DNA from 2 places in the Brenneria sp. L4-2C genome. Region 1 is predicted to be linked to the other one. Evidence: predicted binding sites of a transcription regulator. Region 1 holds the regulator's gene; the other holds the start of a gene.
What was found. Region 1 encodes Fur, which represses iron uptake genes when iron is present. Its sites were predicted from a motif close to ATAATAATGAGAACNACTATCAA; they were not measured.

Region 1 (3,730 bases):
GAGGAAATAATCTGCCGACGCAGTTGCGGCCGAAATCCGCAATCGGCTTGCCTAACTGGCCGGAGGCGATCACGCTGAAGTGATCGCGCAAATCGTTTAACGGCCGCACCAGAAACTTCACCAGATAGCGATCGGTCAGAAACAGCATCACCAGCCCGATGATCAGCCCCGTCAGCAAAATATTTTGACCAATCGTCGTAATCTGCTCAAAACGGACGCCGGCCGCGACGAACTTCTCCGAACCGGCTTTACTGAACGCGGTCAGCGACGCCCCAAACTGGCGGCTCAATGGAGGAACGACATTTTTCGCCTGTACGTGATAGTCATCCAACGCATTGGCCGCCGCTTTTTGATACAAGGGTTCAACCCCCTGAGTGATTAAATTACCCCAGTCCCGGCTGACCGCCTGAACCAGCTTGTCGTCCAGTCCGGCGTGATCGAGAGCGTTAAAGGCGGTCAGGCCGGATTTCAAGGTATTCAGGGCATTGAGCGCCGATGTCTGTTCTTTATCCGCCGCGTCGTTATCGCCATTCTGGCGAGCGTCAACGGAACGAGCCAGACGCGTCACCATACGAAAGTACTGATCGTTGCCTTGATTAATTATATTTAAGTTATCTACCAGCAGACTGCTGAGTTTGGACGTCGCGGTCATCTCCTTGAAAGAAAATAGGGTATAGATTGATACGCCGCCCCACAGCACACAGAATACGCCGAGCACCCACAACATGGCCGTTCTGATGGCGATGTTTTTTAAAAATTTCATAGCTTACTCCAGACTTAACGCACGCGTGAAAAGAAGTTTTTTGCTATTAATCGACGGTAAAACAGCGGAAATGCATATTAATAGGCCATTATCATCGCAACCTGGCGCGACGCTTCAGTCACGTTGAAACCGATTCGATCACGCTTGTTAATCGACAAGATACGGGCAATGTTTAGCGATACCGGTGTACTTAGCGCGGCTTATTTTCTATTCTTTGAACAACCTCATAACTTTTGCTAAACATAAATTTTTTTGATCCATTCGCCGCGCCGCTAAAAATAACAACATCAATCAGACCGTGGACAAACTTATCTGAGAAATCAGAACGGTGATTTACTTATCCTTACCGATACGAGTTTCTCATGCAGGGCGTGTCTGTTATTATTAGCCGATAAATGGGTAAGACACTGCACCATATCATTAAGAATCAAGAGGTTATTCAATCCATGGCACTCATAGGAATTTTCTTTGGCAGTGATACTGGCAATACCGAGAACATTGCCAAGACCATCCAACAGCAGCTGGGAACCGACGTTGCCGAAGTTCATGACATCGCCAAAAGCAGTAAAGAAGATCTTGAAGCTTTTGATATTTTACTGTTGGGTATCCCTACCTGGTACTACGGGGAAGCGCAATGCGACTGGGATGACTTTTTCCCTACGCTGGAAGAAATCGACTTTACCGGCAAACTGGTTGCCCTGTTTGGCTGCGGCGACCAGGAAGACTACGCGGAGTACTTCTGCGACGCGATGGGCACCATCCGCGATATTATTGAACCTCGCGGCGCAACCATCGTTGGCCATTGGCCGACGGAAGGCTATTACTTTGAAGCGTCCAAAGGGCTGGCGGATGATAACCACTTCATCGGTTTGGCTATCGACGAAGATCGTCAGCCTGAACTGACCAGCGAGCGCGTCACCGCGTGGGTGAAACAGATCAGCGAAGAGTTGAACCTGAAAGAGCTGGTTGACTAAGACGGACCTCCGGCTCTGACCTCCCTCCCCCGTCAGAGCCGGAACGATCGATAGGAAAGGCCTTTCATAAAGATTGATACATTTTTTTAACTTCCCTCCATAAGTATGTACAATACCCGCATCGGTCTTGTGCATTCAGCTGGCGTCTCTCATTAACCAACAATAGATTGCATGATACATCTGTAGAATGTGTGGGAATAATTTTGTTAACATTCCATTGTTTTCATTTTGAATGCACGGTTCTATAATTGGGACGCTATTACATTTTTTGAGCCGACCGATGTCATAGGCTAAATAGCCTCCATTGATTAAGTAAGCAACAGGACTAAATCCGCATGACTGACAATAACACCGCATTAAAGAAGGCCGGCCTGAAAGTCACTCTTCCAAGGCTGAAAATTCTGGAAGTGTTGCAGGATCCAGAGTGCCATCACGTCAGTGCGGAAGATTTATATAAAAAACTGATTGATATGGGTGAAGAGATTGGTTTGGCGACCGTCTATCGCGTACTGAATCAGTTTGATGATGCTGGTATTGTAACCCGCCATAATTTTGAAGGCGGTAAATCGGTTTTCGAACTGACGCAGCAGCATCATCATGACCATCTGATTTGCCTGGATTGTGGCAAAGTCATTGAGTTCCGTGATGAATATATTGAAGCACGCCAACGCGAAATCGCGGAAAGACACAGCATCAAGCTGACCAACCACAGTTTGTATCTGTATGGCCATTGCAGTGAAGGGGATTGCCGTGAAGACGACACCCTGCACGATGCAAAAAGATAAATCGACCGCACAAAAAATTTAACGTCGCATGCGACGGCCCGTCGGTAACGGGCTATCCCGCCCGTTATAAAATAAAACCGCCGAGGCGGTTTTATTTTTATTCCATTCCAGGCAAAACCCCGGATTATCCCACCCAGGTATCGCGCAAGCCGACGGTGCGGTTAAACACCAGATGCTCTGGACTGGAGTAAACCCGATCGGCGCAGAAATACCCCTCGCGTTCAAACTGGTACGCTTTTTCCGCTTCAGCCTGCGCCATGCCCGCCTCGACAAAGCCGTGAGTCACTTTCAGCGATTCCGGATTGATGGTTGACAGAAAATCCTCCGCCGCGCCGGGATTGGCCACGCTGAACAAACGATCGTACAGACGGAATTCCGCCGGTAAGCCATGCGCTACGGACACCCAGTGGATCACGCCTTTTACCTTGCGCCCGTCAGCCGGATCTTTACTTAAGGTATCCGGATCGTAGCTACAGTAGATGGTCGTAATATTGCCCTGCTCGTCCGTATCGATATGTTCCGCTTTAATCACGTAGGCATTACGCAGACGAACTTCTTTGCCTAACACCAAACGCTTGTATTGCTTATTGGCCGACTCGCGGAAATCCGCGCGATCGATGTACACCTCGCGGCTAAACGCCACCTGCCGGGTACCCATTTCCGGTTTATTCGGATGGTTCGGCATGGTAACCCACTCTTCATGGCCTTCCGGCAGGTTTTCAATCACCACTTTTACCGGATCGAGCACCGCCATGGCGCGCGGCGCGTTTTCATTCAGGTCGTCGCGCACGCAGGCTTCCAGCGCCGCCATTTCGACGTTGTTATCCTGCTTGGTGACCCCGATGCGGTAACAGAATTCACGAATAGACGCGGCGCTGTAGCCACGGCGACGCAAACCGGAAATGGTCGGCATACGCGGATCGTCCCATCCTTCAACAATCTTTTCCGTCACCAGCAGGTTCAGCTTGCGCTTGGACATGATGGCGAATTCAAGGTTAAGACGAGAAAACTCATACTGACGCGGATGGCAAGGTATCGAGATGTTATCCAGCACCCAGTCATATAAACGACGGTTATCCTGGAACTCCAACGTACATAGCGAGTGGGTGACGCCTTCCAGCGCATCGGAAATGCAGTGGGTGAAATCATACATCGGGTAGATGCACCACTTGTTGCCCGTCTGATGGTGTTCGGCAAACTTGATGCGG
Region 2 (3,730 bases), on a different contig from region 1:
CACCGCCAGACGGGTGGCCGCCAGCCAATCCTGCCAGTGGATATCCGTCAGCGCGCCAGGCACCGTGCCGTGGGCGGGCAAACGAATCCCGACCACCACAAAACCGCGCTGACGGTAACGTTCGGCAATATGCCGCAAACTGTAAGGCGAGTCCGTTAGCCCATGCAGCAGCACCGCCGCGCCTTTCGGCGTTCCCGCCGGCATCATTTCGTAAGAACGATTCCAGTCGTGCTGAAACTTTCCGGGGTACACCGGGCTGCCGGAGAAATAGCGGTTAATCGGCCGCTGCTCATCGTCATCCAGCTCCTGGGTCACATGCTGTTCGACCTGGCGGAAAATCGTCTCTTCGGCGCGCAGATAAGTCGGCCAATCGGCACGATCGAGCTCATCCGCCGACAACTCATCCGGCACAAACGTATGCCAGGGCGCCAGCGCCGGACCGCGTTGCGTGTCATAAATGCGAATAGCCAGCAGCGTCGTCGCCGCGACGATAAAAATAATGGCGACGCGTTTAATCCCCCGTCCGGCCGACCTCATCAGCATGGTTCTATCCCTTCCTGTTTACCGTTTAACCGCCTGCTTTCCGGCAGTCCGCACGTTTGAAAGAGTAAACCATCCGGCCCGCCGATGGTATTAAACCTCGTTCAGCGTACAGTCCCGGCAACGTGCGACGCCGGGAATGCGGTAGCGCTGACAACAGCTGCGGCGCTGAATAACGCCGCCGCGGGGAATTACCGTGCGATAAAGAGGATTGTCGCCGCCATCCAGCCATGAACGGGAAAAGAACAGCGCGTCATGCAGCAGGCGGCGTTCCTCCTGTGGTATCAACGGCGCTATATCGTCCAAAAACCAGTGAATCAGATAGCCGGTATTATTCCAGGCAAGCCTGGCGTTAAGCGCGCCGAAGCTGTCCAGCGTGTTAATTACCGGCGCCACATGCTGATGCAGCATGCGCTCCAGACGCGCGCGCGGCGAGTCGTCCGCCGCGGTCAACGTCCGGGTCGCAATATAAAACACCGCCGGATGCCCTTTCCCCGCGTCAAATCCGACGTATATCCGATTCGTCGCACAGTCCAATGCCGCATCGTGTTTGAGCAAAGCCAGCATCAACGGCGGCACCAGCAGCCCGATATACCATTGCGCCCACAGCGATTGCAGCGGCTTTTCCTCACGCGGCTTATCCGGATGCCGGCGATACAGTTCGTCGCCGTAACGCCGCACCAGCCGATGAAACACCTCCGGCCGCGACCACTCGGCGAGCGTCATGCCGTCCTCCGGGGGCGACTCGCCGAATTTCACGCTATCCAGGCAATGAGGACGATGCCGGCGCAGCAAAGCGCTTAACGCGGCGGCCAACTGCCGGTCGCACCCGGCAAAAACCGGATGTTCAACGGAATTGGCGATGTTTTTGACAATCGGCATAGGCGGGTTCCGGCAGGATGCGTAAATAAACGGAAAGCGAAATGATAACTATTGCCAATAGTATCCGCGTTTATCACTAATGACAAACGACGCGCTTCCCGTTTACGCGTTCCCTGGCCCGGACGGGCTAGATAAGCTGACTGATATTCAGATCTTCCATCAGACGCTGATTATCCGAATAATCCACCGGGATGGCGATGACCGCCGGTCCCTGCGTATCCATAGCCTGTCGTAGCTTACTGACCAGCTCGTCTTCCGACTCGACCGCAAATCCCGTTGCGCCGAAGGCATCCGCATACACTTTAAAATCGATCGGACCGAATTTGACGCCGGAAGCGCGGTGGTATTTCTTCTGCTCCTGAATTTCCACCATGTTGTAGGCGTTATCCACCCAGATAATATGCAACAGGTTGCTCTTCAGGCGCACGGCGGTTTCCAGTTCCATGCTGGACTGCATAAACCCGCCGTCGCCTGAAACCGAAATCACCTTCTGATGAGGGTGAATCAGCGACGTGGCGATCGCCCAGGGCAAAGCCACACCCATGGTTTGCTGACCGTTGGTCATCAGCACCTGCCGCGCGCGGAAGCTGTACAGATAGCGCGCCAGCCAGATATGAAAGCTGCCCATATCGACGCACAGCGTGACGTCCTGGTTGACGATGTCCTGCATCGCCCTGACCAGCCGCAGCGGATGAATGGCGAATCCCCGCATGTCCATGCCGCGCATCGCCAGATCGCGGCGTTGCTGGCAACGGTCGCGCAAAATAGCCTGCGTTTGCGCCGACATCGATAGCGGCGAAACAATGCACTGGGTCAGCGCATCAATGGTTTCGGCGATATTGCCCACCAGTTCCACATCCGGCAGATAGGCGCTGTCGATATTGGCCGGCAGCACATCAATGTGTACCAGCTTCGCTTTGCCGCTGTTCCACAATACCGGATCGTATTCCACCGGACTGTAGCCGACCGTAATAATCAGGTCGGCCTGTTGCAGCAGCTTGTCGCCCGTCTGATTATTAAACAGCCCGACGCGCCCGGCGAAGTGGTCAAAATGCCGCTGATCGACGGCGCCGGCGGCCTGATACGTGCTGGTGACCGGCAGTTGGCTTTTATGCAGCAAACGACGCAATGCCTCGGCAGCTTTAGGCTGACTCGCCATCAACCCCAGCAGCAGAATAGGATTTTTAGCCTGTTGGATCAGCCGGGCGACATTTTCGATATCCGCTTGAGGCGCGCCGTTCATCGGCGGCAGCGTCGGACGAACCAGCACGGCGCTGGTGACCGGATCGTTGACGATATCCTGCGGCAAGCTGATGAAAGAAGCGCCGGGATGCCCCATCTCCGCCGCCCGGAATGCATTCGCCAGCACTTCGGAAATCGCGGACGACGCCTTGACTTCCGCGCTAAACTTGGTGACCGGCTGAAACAGACTGACGGTATCCAGGCTTTGGTGCGTCAGCTTAAGACTTTCCGAAAGTTTAACCGCGCCGCCCATCGCCACCACGGGGTCGCCTTCCGTCGTCGCCGTCGCTAATCCCGTCACCAGGTTGCAGCAGCCCGGCCCGGACGTCACCAGCGTCACGCCCGCTTTGCCCGTCAAGCGCCCGATGGCCGCCGCCATAAACGCGCCGTTGGCTTCATGCCGTACCGGGATCATTTCAATCGGCGAATCCTCCAGCGCATCAAAAACGCGATCGATTTTCGCGCCCGGAATGCCAAATACGTATTGAACGCCCTGTTGTTCCAAATGTTTCACAATCAGGGATGCTCCACAGTTCCAGTGCTGTAGAGCCGTTGAATGTTCCATTGTCTCACTCCTGTGCTTTGTTCTTACTTAGCCTTCCACTGACTGGATAGCGCTATCGAGGTTCTCGGGTGACAAGTCAGCGCTGAGAAAATCTCGATCCTGTGGCAAATCGATAATCAGTTTAGAGATCACCCCAAAGGTTAAAACGCCGCTTTCTATTTTATAATCAAGTACATGACCGCCGCCTTCACGATTATCGGTAATAAAATGTTCGTGATAGCCGGCAACGTTGATGCCCTGCGTATAAGCCGGGCTGCGAAAGCCGATGATACTTCCCCGACAGGATTCAAAATGGAACTTCGGCTGCTGGGCTATCGCCTCCAGCATCGGTTTATAAGGTCGCGTCTGGCGCGGAACGGTGCGGGTTTCAACGTAATCGAAATGCCCGTCGACCCTCAGCGCGCAGAACAGATTATCCGTACCGACAAGGGCATCAATCTTCTGATGAAGACTGTGGCGATCGATGCGGCTGCTGAAATGAATCTCTTCCGTCGGACGGAA

Region 2: a site for Fur is predicted at 1,464-1,486, ahead of fhuF (siderophore-iron reductase FhuF). Genes of this name have one in related genera too.

The regions. Positions count from the first base shown of each region.
Region 1 covers NZ_JBEIAC010000003.1:4,977-8,706, forward strand. Annotated here, with positions in the region: gene ABRZ26_RS06190 (methyl-accepting chemotaxis protein) at 1-763, opposite strand, end outside; gene fldA (flavodoxin FldA) at 1,210-1,737, shown strand; gene fur (ferric iron uptake transcriptional regulator) at 2,073-2,522, shown strand; gene glnS (glutamine--tRNA ligase) at 2,647-3,730, opposite strand, start outside.
Region 2 covers NZ_JBEIAC010000005.1:181,445-185,174, reverse strand. Annotated here, with positions in the region: gene ABRZ26_RS10375 (alpha/beta hydrolase) at 1-543, opposite strand, end outside; gene fhuF (siderophore-iron reductase FhuF) at 634-1,422, opposite strand; gene alsS (acetolactate synthase AlsS) at 1,550-3,229, opposite strand; gene budA (acetolactate decarboxylase) at 3,257-3,730, opposite strand, start outside.